DNA from 2 places in the Pantoea sp. USHLN298 genome. Region 2 is predicted to be linked to the other one. Evidence: predicted binding sites of a transcription regulator. Region 2 holds the regulator's gene; the other holds the start of a gene.
The links. Region 2 encodes CRP, which controls carbon source genes, mostly activating them, when cyclic AMP is high. Its sites were predicted from a motif close to ATGTGANNNNNNTCACAT; they were not measured.

Region 1 (10,130 bases), on a different contig from region 2:
GCCAGAGGGATGGCAGGACCAGTTGAACGGCTTCGTCCCAGGGATTATCTGTGCCGTGCCCGTACCAGATTCCGGCAGCGGAAAAGCGGCTGACCGCCCAGCGCAGCATGTCCTGAATGGTGTGCAGCTCATTCACTGCCTCATCGACGAAAATTTTGTCCACGTAGCCCTCCGCAGGCCATTTGCTAAATCGGCCGATAGTGTGCCATGAAGCCGGGGAGAATTCAGCGCAGCAAGGTGAAAAAGCTGACATTTAATGACACTTAACGGTAAGGTATCGCCATCTGCTGTCTGACAGCCTTTTCTGATATGACCGGCCCGCCATGAGTAAAAAAACGCCCTTGAGCCAGGATGATAAAGCGCTGTTTCGTCAGCTAATGACCGGAACGCGTCAGCTAAAACAGGATACCTTTGTGCACAAACCGCGGGTGAAAACCCGTGAAGTGCCGGTAAAGCGTCTGCTCTCGGAGCAGGCGGACAACAGTCACTATTTTTCGGATGAGTTTCAGCCGTTGCTCTCAACCGAAGGCGCAACGCGCTATGTGCGCGCGGATGTCAGCCATTTTGAACTGAAGAAACTGCGGCGCGGCGACTATACGCCAGAGATATTCCTCGACCTGCACGGCTTAACTCAGCAGCAGGCCAAGCAGGAACTGGGTGCGCTGATCGCCGCCTGTCGCCGTGAGCATCTGTTTTGCGCCAGCGTGATGACCGGCCACGGGAAACATATTCTGAAGCAGCAAACGCCACTGTGGCTGGCGCAACATCCGTGGGTGATGGCTTTTCATCAGGCACCCAAAATGTTTGGCGGAGACGCCGCGCTACTGGTGCTGATAGAGATTGAGGAGTGGCAACCGCCTGAATTGCCCTGAGAGGAAGGGCCGAAGTTTCGGCCCACAGACGTTAAATCGCTTTTGCCAGTTTGCGCGGACTGACCTGCCACAGCAGTTTGCCTTCGCTCCGGGCGGGATCAAACTCCACACAGGCGATAGCCGAAGTAGCGAACATCGGCGGCGCTTCCTGCGGGCAGAGTTCTGACACTAAATACCCGACCAGGGGTAAATGTGAAATCACCAGCGCCGATTTCACGCCTTCGTTTGCCAGGGTTTGCAGATAGCAGCCCACCAGCCCCGGATCGCCGCCCGGCGTTAATTCAGGTAAGACTTCCTGGCCTTCCGGCAGAGGGAATGCCTCACGTACCGTCGCGAGCGTTTGTTGCGCACGCAGATAGGGACTGACCAGCACACATTCTATGTCTGGCGTCTGACTGTTAAGCCAGTTAGCCATCTGGCGTGATTCATCACAGCCACATAAGGTTAAAGGCCTGACCGAATCACTTGCTGCTTCCAGAGCTGCATCGCCGTGACGCATGATAAAAACTTGCATAAAGCACCGCTGTTGTTTGTCGACATCGCCCGACGCATCGCGCCTGACTCTTCACTCTGCGAGTGAACGCTGTGTTGTACCCTAATGGCTTCAGTATAGTCAACCGGTTGTTTATTAAATAAGCACTTCTCAGATTCCTGCTGCGGCGCACACTCTGGCGACGCTTTTCTAACCCGCTGAATCGGAGTGGATATTCCGATTCAGTCAGAAATGTAAAATTTCGTCTATTCTGCGGCGGCCTTGATCAGCGCCTCACAGGGGGCGAAACGATCGCCATGCTGCTGCATTAGCCGGGTTAATCTGTTGACCCGCTCCGCCGCGCCCAGCTGTTCCATATAATGGAAGGGACCGCCGAGAAAGGGCGGAAAGCCGATGCCAAAAACTGCGCCGATATCACCATCGCGCGCGCAGCGAATCACCTGCTCATCCAGACAGCGCGCCGCTTCGTTCAGCATCATCATCACGCAGCGTTCGGCTATCTGTGCCTCGCTCTGCCGCGCCTGTGGGGTAATGTTCAGCAAGGCGTAAAGCGACGCATCCGGTTTTTTACGCTGCCAGCGTGGCTGATCGTAGCGGTAGAAGCCCTTGCGGTTTTTACGCCCCTTGCGCCCATCCTTCAGTACCGCCTCAAACGCAGTGGGCGCGGCAAAACGCTCGCCGTAGGCCTGCTGCAGAATCGGAGAAATTTTGCTGCCGACATCAATCCCGACCTCATCCAGCAACTGCAGCGGGCCAACCGGGAAACCAAATTTCACCAGCGCACGATCGATATGTTCAATCGGTTCGCCTTCCAGCAGGCAACGCATTGCCTCATTGATATAGGGCGCCAGAATCCGGTTAACGTAAAAACCGGGCTGATCCGCCACCACAATCGGCGTTTTGCCCTGGCTGCGCGCCAGCGCTACAGTGGTGACCAGCGTTTCGCCAGAGGTATTCAGATGGGGAATCACCTCCACCAGCGGCATCTTCTCCACCGGGCTGAAATAGTGCAGCCCGATGATATTTTCCGGCCGCTGCGCCCCGGCAGCGATCTCCTCAATCGGCAAGGAAGAGGTATTTGAGGCAAAAATGGTCTGCGGCTGACAGTGCGATTCAATCTCGCGCACCATCTGCTGCTTGAGCGCCAGGTCTTCAAATACCGCTTCAATCACCACATCACGGCGGACGAAGCCCTGATAATCGATGCCGCCGGTAATGCGGGCCATCTGCTGCTGACGCTGAGCCGGCGTGATCTGACGGCGTTTCACCTTTTTGCTCAGCAAATCCCAGCTGGTTTTCAGCGCATGGTTGACACCCGCCAGGCTGATATCTTTTATCCGCACCGGCAACCCGGCGTTGATCGCACTGACGCTGGCGATACCGCCGCCCATCAGACCGCCACCGAGAATGCCGATGCTGCGCACCGGACGCGGCGTGGCGTCACCGCCCGGCTCTTTTTTCATCGCGGTGGTTGCGAAGAACAGACCGCGTAACGCAACCGATTCTGGCGTCATTGCCAGTTCACCAAAGGCGCGTGCTTCAGCCTCATGCCCCGCGCGGCTGCCCTGCTCCAGCCCGACTCGCACCACCTCAATGATGCGTTTCGCCGCCGGGTAGTTGCCCTGGGTTTTAGCGGCGGTCTGGCGGGTTGCCAGCGCAAACAGCGCCTGACGCGCCAGCGGTCCATGCAGCAGCCGATCGCGCAGCGGCAGCGTGCGGCCGCTGACCTTGCCCTTTTTCACTCTGGCAATCGCCGTTTCCAGCAAGATCGCCTGCGGCACCGCATCATCAACGATGCCCAGTTTACGTGCCTGCTTCGCCCGCAGACTTTTGCCGGTCAGGATCAGCGGCAACGCCTGCTGCACGCCAATCAAACGGGGCAATCGCTGCGTGCCTCCTGAACCGGGCAATAAGCCAAGCTGGACTTCCGGCAGGCCGAGGCGGGTTTTATCATCCAGAGAACAGATGCGTGCATCGCAGGCCAGCGCCAGCTCAAGCCCACCGCCGAGGCAGGCACCGTGAATCGCCGCCACCACCGGGAAAGGCAAGGCGGCCAGCGCCGCCATCACTTCCTGCCCCTGCTTCGCCAGCGCTTCAGCCTCTGCGGCACTCTGGCAGCGATCGATCATGCTGATGTCTGCACCCGCTATAAAATTGTCAGCTTTGCCCGAAATCAGCACCAGCCCCGCCAGTTGCGGGTCGCGCCGCGCCTCGGCAATGATGGCGGTGATCTGTCCGGCAAATTCCGCTTTGAGGGTGTTCATCTTCTCGCCCGGCACGTCGATGGTGATGACGCCAACGTGATCCAGCCGCATCTGTAAATGAAAAGCACTCTGTTCCATTATTCGGCCTCCAGAACCATTGCCGCACCCAGACCACCCGCCGCACACGCGGTGACCAGCCCTAACCCGCCGCCGCGCCGCCGCAGTTCGTTCAGCGTCTGGGTGATCATCCGCGCACCGGTAGCGGCAAAAGGATGACCGTAGGCGATCGATCCGCCCAGTACGTTAAAACGCTCTTCATTCACTTCGCCCAGCGCGTGTGGCCGATTAAGCACCTCGCGGGCAAAGCGCTCGTCACGGAACAGCTGCAGGTTACTCAGGGTCTGGGCGGCGAAGGCTTCATGCATATCAATCAGGGTCAGATCGGCCAGGGTGACGCCGGCACGATCCAGCGCCAGCGGTGAGGCGTACGCCGGACCCAGCAACATATCCTGCTGTACGCCGATGGCGGTAAAAGCATAGCTGCGCAGATAGCCCAGCGGTTGCAGGCCCAGCTCACGCGCGCGTCCTTCGCGCATCAGAATGACCGCGGCGGCGCCATCGGTCAGCGGCGTGCTGTTGGCCGCGGTGACGCTGCCATACTGGCGATCGAATGCCGGACGCAGCCGGGCATAGTCTTCCGCCTTTGCATCCATACGCACGTTATTATCCTGGTCGATCGGTTTTTTCCACGGTGGCACCATCGCCGCCATCACTTCCTGTTGCAGCACGCCCGATTGCCAGGCTTTAGCGGCATGCTGATGAGATCGCAGCGCCAGCGCATCCTGCGCCTCGCGGCTGATGCCGTGGCTTTTAGCCATCTGCTCGGCGGTATCGCCCATTCGCAGTCCGGTTGAATACTCGGCCACCGCAGGCGGTACCGGCAGCAGATCGCGCGGACGCAGGCGGCGCAGAATCTGCAGTTTTTGCTGCAGGCTGCGGGCTTTATTGAGATCGACCAGCGCCCGCGCCAGGCTTTTGCTGACGCCAATCGGCAGCACTGATGACGAATCCGCGCCGCCGGCGATGCCGGCAGAGATAGTTCCCGCCATCAGGCTTTCGCAAACGTTAGCCACCGCCTGAAAACTGGTGGCGCAGGCGCGGCTGACGCTGTAGGCGTCGGTATGAACGCTCAGGCCGCTACTCAGGACAATTTCGCGCGCAATGTTTGGTGCTTCCGGCATCTGCACCACCTGACCAAACACCAGTTGATCAATCACTTCCACCGGCAGTTCACTGCGCGCCATCAATTCGCTGACCACCATCCGGCCCAGTTCCACCGCCGGAATGCCGTGGAAGCCGGTCGCCTGGCGCAGAAAAGGGGTACGTAACCCGTGGGTAATCGCGATGCGTTCGCCATCGCGCGTCAGCAGCGGCTGCGCTTTGCTCATTGTTCTCACCTGTGACTCGGGACCGTGGCGTCATTGCCTGAAGAGGTCTGACCTGATCCCAGTGTTAACCACAAGCGGGTGAGTCGCCAATATCGAAAGGGAAAAAGTGCGAAGGGAAACACGAAAATGAAAAACGCCGCGCTGAACGCGGCGTCGGGCGGGTTAGCGTAAACCGAGCTGGAAAATCAGGGTTTCTGCCTGGCAGCAGAAGGTGAAATCGATATCAAGCTGGACGCCCTGATCCACCTCGCTGAAGCGCGCCTCAATCAGACAGGGATCGGACTCTACCTGGCGGGCACGTTCGGTCAGGCTGGCCAGTTTGGCTTCCGCCTCAGTGCGCTGGGCAAACCACTCCGACCAGCTGGCGGTGCAATCGGTATTATCCATTACCGTGCCAACATCAACACAACAGCAGGCAGCGGTTTCCGTCGCACTGCATTTTTTAATGGCATCAGTCATTATTTTCTCCTGACGATAGGTCTGGTGGGATAAGCAATTTTATACGCCAGATTTTACCTCTTCGGCTAAAGATGCGCCACGAAGCGGTAGCTAAGTGACGAATATCACAATAAAATTTGATCCAGAACAAACTGGACTGGTTATGCTGTGCTGCGCCAGCTCAGTTTTGTTACGCAGATCGAATTTTAAGCGATCAATCCTGAAATATTTTAAAAACAATATTGCAACATGCACACAGGTCGGACCTATACTCTCCGCACTGGTCTGATATGTACGATTTACATCAGTCCCTACAATCCGCCGTCCCTTGTTACGCGACGTAATAACGTTAAATAATAATTCACATGAGGTTGTGGTCATGAACCATAAAAACCTGTTTGCAAAGTCAGCCGTGGCGGCTGCAGTGGCACTTGTCTCTTCACACGTTTACGCAGCTGGGTTTCAGTTAAATGAATTTTCTTCGATTGGTTTAGGTCGCGCATATTCAGGCGAAGGCGCAATGGGCGATACCGCCGCATCCGCCAGCCGTAACCCGGCGACGATGGCATTAATGGATCGTCCGGCATTCTCTATTGGCGCGGTCTATATCGATCCGGATGTCAATATCAGCGGTCGCAGTCAGAGCGGTCGTAGCCTCGATGCCGATAATATCGCCCCGAATCAGTGGGTGCCGAATATTCATTACGTTCAGCCGATTAACGATCAATGGTGGATCGGTGCTTCTGCCACCTCCAATTATGGCTTAGCGACAGAGTTTAATAATGGTTACACCGCCGGTGGCTATGGCGGTAAAACGGACCTGATGACCGGGAACTTTAATCTCAGCACCGCTTACCGGCTGAATGAACATTTCAGTGTTGGGGTGGGATTTGATGCCGTCTATGCCAAAGCCAAAATCGAGCGTTATGCCGGTGAATCAGGCGCGGCATTACGTATTCCGGCCGATACCCAGGTCGCCCATCTGAAAGGCGATGAGTGGGGCTACGGCTGGAACGCCGGCATCCTGTATGAAGTGGATGAAAATAACCGTTTCGGCTTTACCTATCGCTCGGAAGTAAAAGTCGATTTTGATGGTGATTACAAAAGTAATCTCCCTTCCGCCCTGAACGCGGTTAACAATCCGCAGCAGTCAGGCATCCCTTTCGGCACCAACGGTTCAACCATTCCTGGCGCACTGACGCTTAACCTGCCGGAAATGTGGGAAGTGTCAGGCTGGCACAAAGTGGCGCCGCAGTGGGCGGTACACTACAGCATGGCCTATACCAGCTGGAGCCAGTTCCAGGAGCTGAAGGCGACCGGTTCTAACGGCCAGACCCTGTTCTATAAAGATGAGAGTTACCGCGATGCCTGGCGTATTGCATTGGGGACGACCTACTTCTATGACCAGAACTGGACCTTCCGTACCGGTATCGCCTTTGATGACAGCCCGGTTCCGGCCGATAAGCGCTCAATCTCGATCCCGGATCAGGATCGCCTGTGGCTCAGCGCCGGTACCTCCTATGCCTTCGACGATCACGCCTCAGTCGATGTCGGTATCTCTTATATGCATGGTCAGAACGTAACGGTCAAAGAAGGTCCTTATACCTTTAATTCCGAAGGTAAGGCCTGGCTGTATGGCGCGAACTTTAACTATAAGTTCTGATGCGCAAAGGCAAACTACAAGGGCGACTCAAATGAGTCGCCCTTTTTACTGGCAGAAACCGATGCTGGCGAAAAGTTACTGCGCGTCGATATCCTGCAGATCGTCCTGAATCGCTGCCGCGTTCGGGTTCTCTTCCGGCTTGAGCTTGCCGCCGCGCGCCAGGAAATCGTGACGCTGGAAATAGGCGTTGCGGATAAAGGCGTAAGGATCGCTTTGCTGTTTCAGGATCGCATCCGAGTCAAGCAATTGCGCCCGCGTCTCAATACCTTCCAGCGTCCATTTACCAATCGACATCGGCCAGGTCAGCCAGCCCAGAACCGGATAGAGGGTATCGACGTAACCGCCGCCATCCTGACGGAGGGTAAAGCTGCCGTAAGCCGGCAGTTCTACGTAGGGACCATATCCGACGCCATAGTGCCCCAGCGTGGTACCGAAACGGTGCGGCTCTTCACGCGCCAGCTCCGGATTGGCTTTACCGGCCACGTCAATGAAGCCGCCCAGGCCCAGCACGCTGTTCAGGAAGAAGCGGGTGAAGTGAATGCCCGCATCCCGTCCGTTGCCGATCAGAATGGCGTTGACCATGCTGGCGGGCTCTTCAAGGTTGCCGAGGAAATTACTCAGTCCGGTACGGGCCGGTACCGGCACATAATCGCGCCAGGCCACTGCCACCGGGCGCAGCACATAGGGGTCCAGCACGTTGTAGTTAAAGTTAAACATCGTGCGGTTGAAGCCTTCGAACGGATCGCTGCGCTGAGCGGGTTCGTCATTCGCTGGCTTCGAACTGGCACAACCTACCAGAAGGAGGCTGGCGACAGCCAGGCTGGTCAGGCGATAATTCATTCCATTCTCCCTGTGCGGATGAAAAAAGGTCTGCCCATTTTCAGGCGGCAGCCCGGTAACGAACCTGCATATCCCATCAGCATAGCTAACTTCACGTCAGCCGGGGTTGCCACGGGGTCCGCCTGAACGTGATCGGTCACGCGCTCAGGGCTGCTGTTGATTAATTTCTACTGCTATCTGCTGATGACCATCCCAGGGCGTGATCGCACTCAGACCCGACCAGTCCCCCGTCCGGGGGTTGGCGCTGCCGTCGCGCGAAATTCGCGCCCGGACCTGGATCTGATGCTGCGCCGACAGCAGGCGATCCGGCATCATGGCATTGCTGTCATCCAGCGTCAGCGATAACGGGAAGTGGCTGAGCGGCATGCGCTTCACGGCTACCGGCACCGGCGAGACACCATCAGACACAGAAATATACAACACTCCGCCTTGCGGTAACATTTTTTCTGCCTGCGGCGTCAGGCTGATAGTCAGCGCCAGCTGGCTGCTCTGCTGCCCGGCGGCGGTTTTAGCCTGTTCAATGCTGCGGGCAATCATGGCGCGCCGCTCATCACTGGCCGGTAACAGCGTCAGCAGCGTTTGCCAGGCATCAATAGCCTGATCGTACTGCTGTTGCTCAAAGGCATTGAACGCCAGCAGGCCCAGAGTACGCAGGTTGTGACCATCAGCTTTAAGCAATTCGTGCAGCAGCAGCGCCGCCTGGCGGTTATCCTGCGGATCGCTGGAGCGAGTCAGCACTTCGGCGTAATCCTGCTTCAGCCCGGTATCATTGGGCGCTAACTGCAGGGCCCGTTCAAACGCCTGGCTGGCAACGCTGGCGTTATTCAGCACCATGCCGAGCCGGCCCAGCATGGTCCAGTCGTTAAGATTATCCGGTTCCGACTGCAGTGCGCTGCGCAGCCCAAGCTGCAACCGTGCCAGCTCTTCCATACTCAGCGGTTTGGCTGCCGGGTCCATTAACCGCGCCCGCAGGTCAGGATACGCTTGCTCTACCTGCTTCCAGCCGATCAGCTGCGTCAGACCGCCGACTTTCAGATAAGTCCCCAGCGACACCACCAGCAGCAGAATCAGTCCCGGCACTAATATCCAGCGGCTGCTGCTGTGCGGCTGCAGCGCAGTGGCGGGCGGGATATCGGCCAGCAGCGTCTGTTGCAGTTCCCGCTCCATCACCGGCCGCTCCGCCACCACGCCCTGCTCTTCGTCCTGCGCCAGCTCGCTCAGCCGCTGATGATAGAAGCGCTGATTGAGACGATCGCGATCGCCCGCGCTGGTCTGACGTTGCCGCCAGCCCGCGACCAGGAACAGAGCACAGGCCGCCAGTAATAACAGTAAAAGGGTGATCCAAAATGCACTCATTACGGCTTCCTGTCTGACTTGAGTAGCGCATCAAGACGCTGTTGTTCATCTTCGTCCAGCTCACTGCGGGTTTTGCGCTGGCGACTGCGCAGCACGATAACTGCGCCGCCCAGCAGCACGAACAGCGCCGGTCCGACCCACAAAATCAGCGTTGATGGCGTCACGGGCGGCTGGTAAGTGACGAAGTTGCCGTAGCGCGCCACCATGTAATCGATGATTTGCTGGCGATCCTGGCCCTGCTTCATCAGCTGATAGACCTTGAGACGCATATCCGCCGCAATCATCGCGTTTGAGTCGGCGATGCTGTTGTTCTGGCATTTCGGACAGCGCAGCGAAGCGGTCAGATCGCGGTACTGTTCTTCCTGCGCTACCGAATCGAACTGCAGGGTATCGATAGTGGCCCACAGGCTGAAGCTGAACAGCAGACCGCAGGCCAGCAGTAACAGACGCCTCATGCTCCGGCCTCCTTACTGTATTTGATCCACAACGGCTTCACTTCCTGCTGCCAGACACGCTCATTCAGATCGCCGGCATGGCGATAGCGAATGATGCCTTTGCCATCGATCAGGAAGGTTTCCGGCGCGCCGTAAACCCCCAGATCCAGCCCGAGCATGCCGTTGCCGTCATACAGGCTGAGCGCATAGGGGTTACCCAGCGTATTCAGCCAGCTGACCGCTTTGTTACGATCGTCTTTGTAGTTCAGTCCCACCACCCGAATGCCCTGCTCCGCCAGGCTATTCAGGTAGTGATGTTCAGCGCGGCAGGTCGGGCACCAGGTGGCCCAGACGTTCAGCAGAATCGGCTTGCCGTCGGTCA
Region 2 (10,130 bases):
TGATGTGCTCAACAATGAACTGGCTATGGGTGACCCACAGCCGCATATCCTTGAGATACTGGGCGTTAAAAGCCGGTTCCTGCATCGCCTGGTTCAGGGAGTTAAACAGCGCATTGTGCGCCTGATTAACCCGTACCCGCTGATAAGCGAGCTTCTCCGGCGACTGTTCCGCGCCCAGCAGCAGCCGCAGCGCATCCTGGTAAGTTTCCAGCGCGTCATGGGCGTTCTGTCGCAGCAAGCCGCTCTGCCACTGCGGCCAGAGCCACAGCATCCCGCCGAAGGCGATCAGGCAGCCCATCAGGGTATCCATCAGGCGCGGCAGCAGGAACTGCGCGCCATTCAGCGACAGCAGTTGCAGCGAGTAGACCGCCGTCACCGTGAAGCCAATCATCGACCAGCCGTAAAACTGGCGGGTAAAGCGGTAGCTGATAAAAGTGATCACCAGCATGATCATCAGCACCAGCGACTCCGGTACCGCGAGACGTAAGGTGGCGGCGGCAATCACCAGTCCGACAAAAGTGCCCAGCGCCCGGTGCTGAATACGAACCCGGGTGGCGCTATAGCCGTTCTGGCTGACGAACATAATGGTCATCAGAATCCAGTAGGGCTTCGGAATATTGAAAAACAGCGCCAGCGCACTGCCCAGCATCAGCATCACGGCAAAACGACCGGCGGTGCGCAGTGCAGACGAACGCCAGGAAAGATAACTGCGCAGCGCCGGCAGCAGCGGCAGACGGCGCTGGCGATCGGCCATCAGGTCACGCTGATAGAGCGGCTTTTGCGTACGCAGCACCCGCGCGATGCGGTTAAAGTGATAAAGACAGAAATTTCCCACCGGATTATCAGGATGCTGGCGGGCAATTTTTTCCAGCGCGCCGAGCTGCTTCTCCATGCCAAACCGATCGGGCAACTGGTGATAGAGAATGTTATCCGCCAGCACCCGTAAGCGGGCCGAGATGGTCTGGGCATTCCAGCGGATCACCGCTTCCGCATGGCTCTGCTCCACCAGTTTCTGCACCTCTTCCGGCTGATGCAGGCTGACCGAGATATGTTCCTGCAGATCCAGCGCCACCTGAAAAGCACGGGTCAGCCGCTTATGGCTGTGATCCCGACTGGCAGACAGCATGTGCATCTGCTGGTAACAGGTGGTGATCAGATCGACCACTTTTTGCTGACGCGCCAGCAGCGGCGGCAGGGCCTTTTCCGGATCGGTCAGCTGGGTCAGCAGGGTATATTTGGCGTCGCAATAGTTGGCCAGCTCACGGTAGATCAGGCTCAGGCTTTCGCGCATCGGCTGCTCTTTCCACAGCCAGAACCAGAACCAGTTAAACAGCCCGTACCACAGCGTGCCGCCGATATAGAGCAGCGGCGGTACGTAGATCGGCATACGGCCAATCAGACTCAGCGTGAAGATGGCGGCGATCAGCGAGCCCGGCAACAGACGGCCGTGCAACGGGCTAATTTCACCGGTGACGCCCAGCAGCAGCGGCATCGCGAACAGAATCAGCGGCAAAGGAATCGCGTGCAGCGTCAGCCACTGAATCAGAAAACTGCCGAGCGCAAACAGGCTGCCGCCAACAATCAGGCGTTTGAAGAAACGTTTATGCGGGGTATCCAGACCGGCGATATTGCAACAGGCGGGGACTAACGAGAACAGCAGACCTTTTTGCAGGTCGCCAGCCAGCCAGCCCAGCGCCACTGGCAGACAGAGCACCAGCGTTTGCCGCAAGGCATAATTGACTTCAGGATGGTAAATAATTCGACGCCACATCGGCCCAACACAAACAATAACGGCGCGATGTTGCCATCACGCCGTGGGTGACAGGAATTAGCGGGTGCCGTAAACGACGATGGTTTTGCCGTGTGCGGAGATCAGGTTCTGATCTTCCAGCATCTTCAAAATACGGCCCACGGTTTCACGTGAGCAACCAACGATTTGGCCAATTTCCTGACGAGTAATTTTAATTTGCATGCCGTCGGGATGCGTCATGGCGTCTGGCTGCTTCGCCAGGTTAAGCAGAGTCTGAGCAATGCGTCCGGTGACGTCGAGGAAAGCGAGGTTACCCACTTTTTCAGACGTAACCTGCAGGCGACGCGCCATCTGCGACGAGAGTCGCATCAGGATATCGGGGTTAACCTGGATCAGCTGACGGAATTTCTTGTAGGAAATCTCCGCCACTTCGCACGCGGTTTTCGCACGTACCCAGGCGCTGCGCTCCTGACCTTCTTCGAACAGGCCAAGCTCGCCAATAAAATCGCCCTGATTCAGGTAAGAAAGAATCATCTCTTTGCCTTCTTCATCTTTAATCAGAACCGCGACGGAACCTTTCACGATGTAGTAAAGCGTTTCTGCTTTTTCACCTTGGTGAATCAGCGTACTTTTGGATGGATACTTGTGAATATGGCAATGGGACAGGAACCATTCGAGTGTAGGGTCTGTTTGCGGTTTGCCGAGAACCATTCGCTATTATCCTCTGTTGTAATCGTGCCCAAAATACAGGGGGCAGTTTTCCCTGTCAGGCGATGAAAGCTTCAAGCGTTTCCCTTACAGGAAATTATTCGGGCTGCATTCGGCGCAGTGCGCATCATTCTTCCCGGCTTCGCCATCGGGTGACGAAAAATATTTTCAGCACTGTTTGTAGCACAGCTTTTGCCGACTGTCTTCTGTTGTCTCGCTTCAGCTAACAGCGGATTTCTCTGGATTGCTGTTTACCAGGCGAAAGCGTACTCTGACGGCAAAACCGCATATTCTGGAGCGAAAATCATGCAGGCAAGAGTGAAATGGGTAGAAGGGCTGACATTCCTCGGTGAGTCGTCGTCCGGCCATCAGGTATTAATGGATGGCAATTCGGGTGATAAAGCGCCCAGCCCAATGGAGATGGTGCTGATGGCGGCGGGCGGATGTAGCGCCATCGACGTGGTTTCAATTCTGCAAAAAGGCCGCAACGATGTGGCTGATTGTGAAGTGAAACTGACCTCAGAACGTCGTGAAGAGGCGCCGCGAATCTTTACGCACATCAACCTGCACTTTATCGTTAGCGGCAAAGCGCTCCAGGATAAAGCGGTCTCACGCGCGGTGGATCTTTCTGCAGAAAAATATTGCTCGGTTGCCATCATGCTGGGCAAAGGCGTCACCATTACCCACAGCTATGAAGTGATCGAACGCTGATCTCTGCGGGGGCCGCTCTGCGGCCTCTTATTCTATTCGCTTGCCTTCCACCAGTCGCTTCACCAGTGGTCCCATGATCAACTCCATCGCCAGCCCCATCTTTCCGCCCGGCACCACCAGCGTATTAATGTGCGAGATAAACGATCCCTGCAGCATCGCCAGCAGGTAAGGGAAGTCGATATCGTCCAGCGCCTGGAAGTGGATCACCACGAAACTCTCATCCAGTGACGGAATAGCACGGGCGGCAAACGGGTTCGAGGTATCCACCGTCGGCACGCGCTGGAAGTTAAGGTGAGTGCGCGAGAACTGCGGCGTAATGAAGTTGATGTAATCTTCCATCGAGCGCACCACCGAGTCCATCACCGCTTCCCGCGAATGGCCGCGTTCGCTGGTGTCACGCACCAGCTTCTGAATCCACTCCAGGTTGACAATCGGTACCACGCCGACCAGTAAATCGACATGCTCAGCCACGTTATGCTGGGCGGTCACCACGCCGCCGTGCAGTCCTTCGTAAAACAGAATATCGGTGTTTTGCGGCAGCGGTTGCCACGGCGTAAAGGTGCCCGGCACCTGATTCCACGGAACGGCTTCGTCATAGGTATGCAGGTATTTACGCGACTGGCCCTCACCGTTGAGCCCATACTGTTTAAAGCTCTGCTCCAGCAGGCCAAAGTCATTGGCTTCCGGACCGAAGTAACTGACATGACGGCCCAGATCGCGCGCTTTGCGGATCGCCATATCCATTTCCGGCCGGGTGAAGCGGTGAAAACTGTCGCCTTCCAGTTCGGCAGCGTGCAGATCGAGCTGCTGAAAGATTTTACGGAACGCGAGGCTGGTGGTGGTGGTTCCCGCGCCGCTGGAACCGGTGACGGCAATTATCGGATGGCGTGCAGACATAAAAAAGCTCCCTGTGAGGTCGGGCCATGGGCATTGTTACCATGAATTGCCGATCGGCGCATCAGCCGCGAAATTCTTTGCGCGGCATAATATTGACCGATTCATGCAGCTCCGACCACACCAGCACCACTTCACCGGTTTCCAGCTGGCGGCGGACGTCAGCCACTTTTTCGTTCAGGCTGCGCTCCTGCTCGCCGTAGTCGGTGCCTTCACGCAGCACGAAGGTTTCAATCAGATTTTCGAGGGTCTCAGGTGAGACCTGTTGCCAGGGAATAATCACAACGTCAGGTATCCAGAAAAGGGGTCATCCATTGGGGTATGCGCTGTTCAAGCCACATTTCGGGCTGGCGCAATGTCCCGCCGACAAAGCCAACGTGACCGCCGTGTGGGGTCAGCTGATAAGTAATAGTGGCAGATAATTGGCTGCTGTGCGGTATCACCTCATCACTCATGAACGGGTCATCTTTGGCATGAATGATCAGCAGCGGCTTAGCGACCTGTTTCAGCCAGGGCAGGGCGCTGGCACGCCGATAGTAATCAGCGGCATCGATAAAACCGTGGGCGCGAGCGGTGATCGCATCATCGAAGTCACGCAGACGCCGCAACGCTTTCAGTTGCGCCAGATTGACCGGCAACGTTTCTGGCCAGGCGTGCAGTTTGCGCCGCGCATTCTTCTTTAGCTGGGCCAGCAGGTAGTATTGATAAAAGCGCGAGAAACCGCGCTCCAGTCTGATGCTGCACGGTTCCAGCATCAGCGGCGCAGAGACAATGACGCCGGCATCAACCGGCGCATCCGACCCCTGCTGGCCCAGCAGACAACCCAGCATATTGCCGCCCAGTGAAAAGCCCACCGCGACGGTCGGAACCCGGCCCCAGCGGGATTGCAGCCAGTGCAGGAAATAGCGCGCATCTTCGGTTTCGCCGGAGTGATAGATGCGGTTCTGCCGGTTAGGTTCGCCGCTGCAGCCGCGGAAATGCATCACCACCGCCAGCCAGCCACGCGCGCGGCAGATCGCCATCAGCCCGTGGATATAGGGGCTGTGGAAGCTGCCTTCCAGCCCGTGAAACAGCACTACCCGGGGTTTATGCAGCGCCCGCTGCGGATCTTCACTCCAGGCGAGATCGACAAAATCGCCATCGGGCAGATCGAGACGCTGCCAGTGCGGATCGACGTTGATCTGCCGCCGCAACAGACGGGGCAACACCGTTTGCAGATGGGCATTGCGCAGACCCGCTAACGGGATAAATTGATCGGTGTCGGGTCCGGTGAATTTCATTCGGTAAAAGCTTGTCTGATCCATATCACACTGTTAGCTTCGATAGGTTTTTTGCTTGCTGGGGGTGAGGAGCACCCGATTGCTATGGAACTCAGTCTTTTCTTGTCGATGTTAGGATTCCTTTGGGTCGCCGCGATCACGCCAGGCCCTAATAATATGTTACTTACCGCAGGCGGTGCCAATTTTGGCTTTCTGCGTACGCTTCCCCTGATGATTGGCATCATGATCGGCATGCAGGTGATGCTGCTGATGGTGGCGTTTGGCGTCGGCGGGCTGATTCTGCTCTATCCCTCGCTGCATCTGGTGCTGAAAATCGCCGGTAGCCTCTACCTGCTGTGGCTGGCCTGGAAAATTGCCACCGCCAGCTATGAAAAACTGGATACCGATCAGGTGCCGGTTAAACCGATGCCGTTCTGGCAGGGTGGCTTACTGCAGCTGATTAATCCCAAAGCCTGGCTGATGGCACTGGGCGCGGTCGCCAGCTTTAGTCTGGCTGGCGACGCCTATCGTCAATCGGTGATGGCGATCAGTCTCGGCATGTTTATCGTCAATCTGGTGTCCGGGCTGATCTGGATGGGCTTCGGCGCGATGATTGGCCGTATCTTACGCAGCCGCCGCGCCTGGAAAATCTTCAATATTTCAATGGGGCTGCTGACGGCGGCCTGCGTTCTGCTCATCTGGCACTGAGTTAACTGGAGGCGCGTTCGACGCGCCTCCAGGGCAATACCTCGCGGATCACCGGCGCGTGCGGCTGACGAATTTTCTGCAACAGCAGCTGCACGCTTCGCGCCCCGAGCTGATACATCGGTTGTTCGATGGTGGTCAGCGGCGGGTTCAGGCTGCGGGTAAATGGAATGCCGTCAAAACCGACCACCGCCAGATCTTCCGGCACCCGCAGTCCCGCCTCCAGCGCCGCATGAATCACGCCTACCGCCAGCACATCTGACACTGCAAATACCGCATCCGGCGGCTGCGGCAGCGCGAGTAACTGCTGCAAAGCCTGGCTGCCCGCTTCGGTGGAGATATCGCTGGCGTAGGCGACACCAGACCACTCAAGTCCCAGCGCACTTATCGCCTGACGGTAACCCTGTTCACGGTGATGTGAATAGAGATAGCGCATATCCCCGTTAACCAGCCCGATGCGTTTGCGGCCTTTGCCGGCCAGGTAGTGCACGGTATCGCGCGCCGCAGCAAGATGATCAATGGTGACGGAGGAAGCCGGAATGGCGGGATCAAACTCCGAGCACTGCACCCAGGGCGCGCCCGCGATGATGTTCTGGAGATCCTGCAATCCTGAGGCCGCATCCATCGTGATGACGCCATCCACCACTTTGCCGGTCAGCAGCGTAAGGTAGGCGGCTTCGCGCTGGAGTTGCGACGCAGAGTGGCAGAGCAGGATGTGATAGCCGTGCAGCTCTGCTTCGGCCTCAATCCCCTGTACCACGCGCGAGCAGAATGGGTTGGTGATATCGGAAATCAACACCAGCAACATGTGACTTTGCGCGGTGCGCAGTTGCCGGGCTAATAAATTGGGCTGGTAGTCACAGGCGGCGATAGCCGACAGCACTTTCTCACGCGTATCGGGTTTGACGCCGGGATGGGCGTTGAGAACCCGCGACACCGTGGCTTTAGAGACGCCAGCCAGCTGAGCGACTTTCTCAATCGACATCGAACACAAAGACCTTTGCAGACAATAAACAGGAACGCATATCAATAACACAGGCCGAATGTGAGCGCCTGACATTTTTTGAGCTTCGGCTGTTTTTCAGCATTTGCGCTTTTTGACTTTGTTATGCAGATAGTGATCTAAGAACTTATTTCTATTAGGGATAATTTTTAATTCCTTGGTGAAACTATTCCCGCCAGAGACACTGCTGCCATCATAAAAAGGGTGGGGTAATAATCATGGCAGTCACAGCACGTTTAACGTTATTAGCCGCAGCGCTGGCGCTGCTGGCCTTCCGGGCAGATGCGGTCAATGTCACCGTGGCGTATCAGACGTCAGCCGAGCCAGCCAAAGTGGCGCAGGCTGACAACCGTTTCGCCAGCGAGAGTGGGGCCAGCGTCGACTGGCGCAAGTTTGACAGCGGCGCTGGCGTACTGCGGGCGCTGGCATCCGGCGACGTGCAGATTGGTAATATTGGCTCCAGCCCGCTGGCCGTAGCCGCGGCGCAGAAGCTGCCGATCGAAGCATTTCTGCTTGCTTCCCAGCTCGGTAACTCTGAGGCGCTGGTGGTGAAAAAGAGCATCGCCACGCCGCAGGATCTGATTGGTAAGCGCATCGCAGTGCCGTTCATTTCAACCACCCATTACAGCCTGCTGGCAGCGCTGAAACACTGGGGTATCAAGCCGTCGCAGGTGCAGCTGGTCAATCTGCAACCGCCCGCCATTATTGCCGCCTGGCAGCGCGGCGACATTGATGGTGCCTATGTCTGGGCGCCTGCCGTCAATGAACTGGAGAAAAACGGCAAGGTGTTAACCGATTCGGCGCAGGTGGGTAGCTGGGGATCGCCAACCCTCGACGTCTGGGTGGTGCGCAAAGACTTTGCTCAGCAGCATCCGGAGATCGTTACTGCGTTTGCCCGCAGCGCGCTGGCGGCTCAGCAAGCCTATCTCGACAATCCTGACAGCTGGCTGAAGCAGCCCGATAACCTCAGCAAACTGTCACGCCTGAGCGGCGTACCGGAAGCACAGGTGCCAGGCCTGGTGAAAGGCAACACCTACCTGACGGCGCAACAGCAGGTTGAGCAACTGGGCAAGCCGGTCAACAAGGCGATTGTCGACACGGCGCAGTTTCTGAAAGCGCAGGGCAGAGTGCCGCAGGCGGATAACGATTACAGCAGTTATGTCACCTCTCGCTTTGTTGAGCCGTTAGCCAAACCTTAAGGAGACGCCCATGCTACGCATCGCTCATCTGAATGCGCGTTATGCCGGGCAACCGGTGTTGCAGGATATCAATCTGCAGCTCGATCGCCGTGAACTGCTGGTGGTGCTGGGGCCGTCAGGCTGCGGCAAGACCACGCTGCTCAACCTGGTGGCCGGTTTTTTGCCGGTGGAGTCGGGCAGCATCACGCTGGATAACCAGCCGGTCACCGGACCGGGTGCTGAACGCGGCGTGGTCTTTCAGCATGAGGGGTTATTGCCGTGGCGTAACGTGCTGGATAACGTCGCCTTTGGATTGCAGCTGGCGGGTATGGCGCGTCAGGAGCGCGAAACTATCGCCCGCCGCCTGATCAGACAGGTCGGGCTGGAAGGGGCAGAAAAGCGGGCGATCTGGCAGCTGTCGGGCGGACAGCGGCAGCGGGTGGGCATTGCGCGCGCACTGGCGACCGATCCGCAACTGCTGCTGCTGGATGAACCCTTTGGCGCGCTCGATGCCTTTACCCGGGAGCAGATGCAGACCTTGTTACTGACGCTGTGGCGCGACAGCGGTAAACAGATCCTGCTGATCACCCACGACATTGAAGAAGCCATTTTCCTCGCCAGCGATCTGGTGCTGCTGTCGCCCGGACCTGGGCGGATTGTCGAGCGGCTCAGGCTCGATTTCGGTCAGCGCTTTGCCGATGGGGAGCCGTGCCGCAGTATCAAATCCGATCCGCAGTTTATTGCCCAGCGCGAATATGTGCTGAGCCGGGTGTTTGAACAGCGGGAGGCGTTTGCATGAGTGCGTTAATCAACGACAAAACCCTGCCGGTGCGACGCCGGTTACGCTGGCCGTTTTCCACCCGATTCTCGTTAAGCGTGCTGAGCGTCATGCTGCTGTTGCTGCTGTGGTGGGGCGTAACCGCGCTGGGATTGATCGCGCCCCTGTTTTTACCGCCACCGCAGCAGGTGTTCAGCAAACTGCTGCTGATTGCCGGCCCGCAGGGCTTTATGGATGCCACGCTGTGGCAGCATCTGGCGGCCAGTCTGACCCGTATGCTGATCGCGCTGTTTGCTGCTGCGGCCATCGGGATTCCGGTCGGGATTCTGATGGGTCTCAGCCCGGTGGCGCGTGGCCTGCTTGATCCACTGATCGAGCTCTATCGTCCCATCCCGCCGCTGGCCTATCTGCCCTTAATGGTGATCTGGTTCGGCATTGGTGAAACCTCGAAAATTCTGCTGATTTACCTGGCCATTTTTGCGCCGGTGGCTCTCTCTACCCTGGCCGGCGTGCGCAATACCCAACAGGTGCGCATCCGGGCGGCGCAGTCGTTGGGCGCGACCCGCTGGCAACTGCTGCGCTGGGTGATCCTGCCTGGCGCGCTACCCGAAATCCTCACCGGGCTGCGCATCGGTCTGGGGGTTGGCTGGTCAACGCTGGTAGCGGCGGAGCTGATTGCGGCAACCCGTGGTCTCGGCTTTATGGTGCAGTCAGCCGGCGAGTTTCTCGCTACCGACGTGGTGCTGGCGGGCATCGCGGTCATCGCCCTGATTGCGTTTAGTTTAGAACTCGGCTTACGTGCCCTGCAGCGCCGTCTGACGCCGTGGAATGGAGAACAATCATGAATGAACGTCTGAATTTTCAACCGCTGGGTCCCTATATTGGTGCTCAGGTTTCTAACCTTGATGTTTCACGGCCGCTCAGCGATGCGCAGTTTGAACAGCTCTATCACGGTCTGCTGCGTCATCAGGTGCTGTTTCTGCGCGATCAGGTGATTACGCCGGAGCAGCACCGGGCGCTGGCAATCCGCTTTGGCGATTTGCACATTCATCCGGTCTATCCGCACGCCGACGGGGTTGAAGAGATCATCGTGCTGGATACGCATCAGGACAATCCGCCGGATAACGATAACTGGCATACCGAC

Region 1: the regulator CRP is predicted to act here: its motif matches at 5,569-5,586, upstream of WFK59_RS09540 (YfcZ/YiiS family protein).

Annotation. Positions count from the first base shown of each region.
Region 1 is NZ_JBBCRO010000003.1:355,669-365,798, forward strand. It holds gene prmB (50S ribosomal protein L3 N(5)-glutamine methyltransferase) at 1-163, opposite strand, end outside; gene smrB (endonuclease SmrB) at 324-872, shown strand; gene sixA (phosphohistidine phosphatase SixA) at 904-1,386, opposite strand; gene fadJ (fatty acid oxidation complex subunit alpha FadJ) at 1,611-3,707, opposite strand; gene fadI (acetyl-CoA C-acyltransferase FadI) at 3,707-5,017, opposite strand; gene WFK59_RS09540 (YfcZ/YiiS family protein) at 5,180-5,476, opposite strand; gene fadL (long-chain fatty acid transporter FadL) at 5,835-7,118, shown strand; gene mlaA (phospholipid-binding lipoprotein MlaA) at 7,194-7,958, opposite strand; gene ccmI (c-type cytochrome biogenesis protein CcmI) at 8,103-9,314, opposite strand; gene WFK59_RS09560 (cytochrome c-type biogenesis protein) at 9,314-9,769, opposite strand; gene WFK59_RS09565 (DsbE family thiol:disulfide interchange protein) at 9,766-10,130, opposite strand, start outside.
Region 2 is NZ_JBBCRO010000007.1:42,177-52,306, reverse strand. It holds gene WFK59_RS18225 (YccS/YhfK family putative transporter) at 1-1,771, opposite strand, end outside; gene crp (cAMP-activated global transcriptional regulator CRP) at 1,829-2,461, opposite strand; gene WFK59_RS18215 (OsmC family protein) at 2,765-3,169, shown strand; gene WFK59_RS18210 (phosphoribulokinase) at 3,197-4,066, opposite strand; gene WFK59_RS18205 (YheU family protein) at 4,128-4,346, opposite strand; gene WFK59_RS18200 (hydrolase) at 4,351-5,367, opposite strand; gene WFK59_RS18195 (LysE family translocator) at 5,428-6,030, shown strand; gene WFK59_RS18190 (LacI family DNA-binding transcriptional regulator) at 6,032-7,012, opposite strand; gene tauA (taurine ABC transporter substrate-binding protein) at 7,249-8,229, shown strand; gene tauB (taurine ABC transporter ATP-binding subunit) at 8,240-9,007, shown strand; gene tauC (taurine ABC transporter permease TauC) at 9,004-9,831, shown strand; gene tauD (taurine dioxygenase) at 9,828-10,130, shown strand, end outside.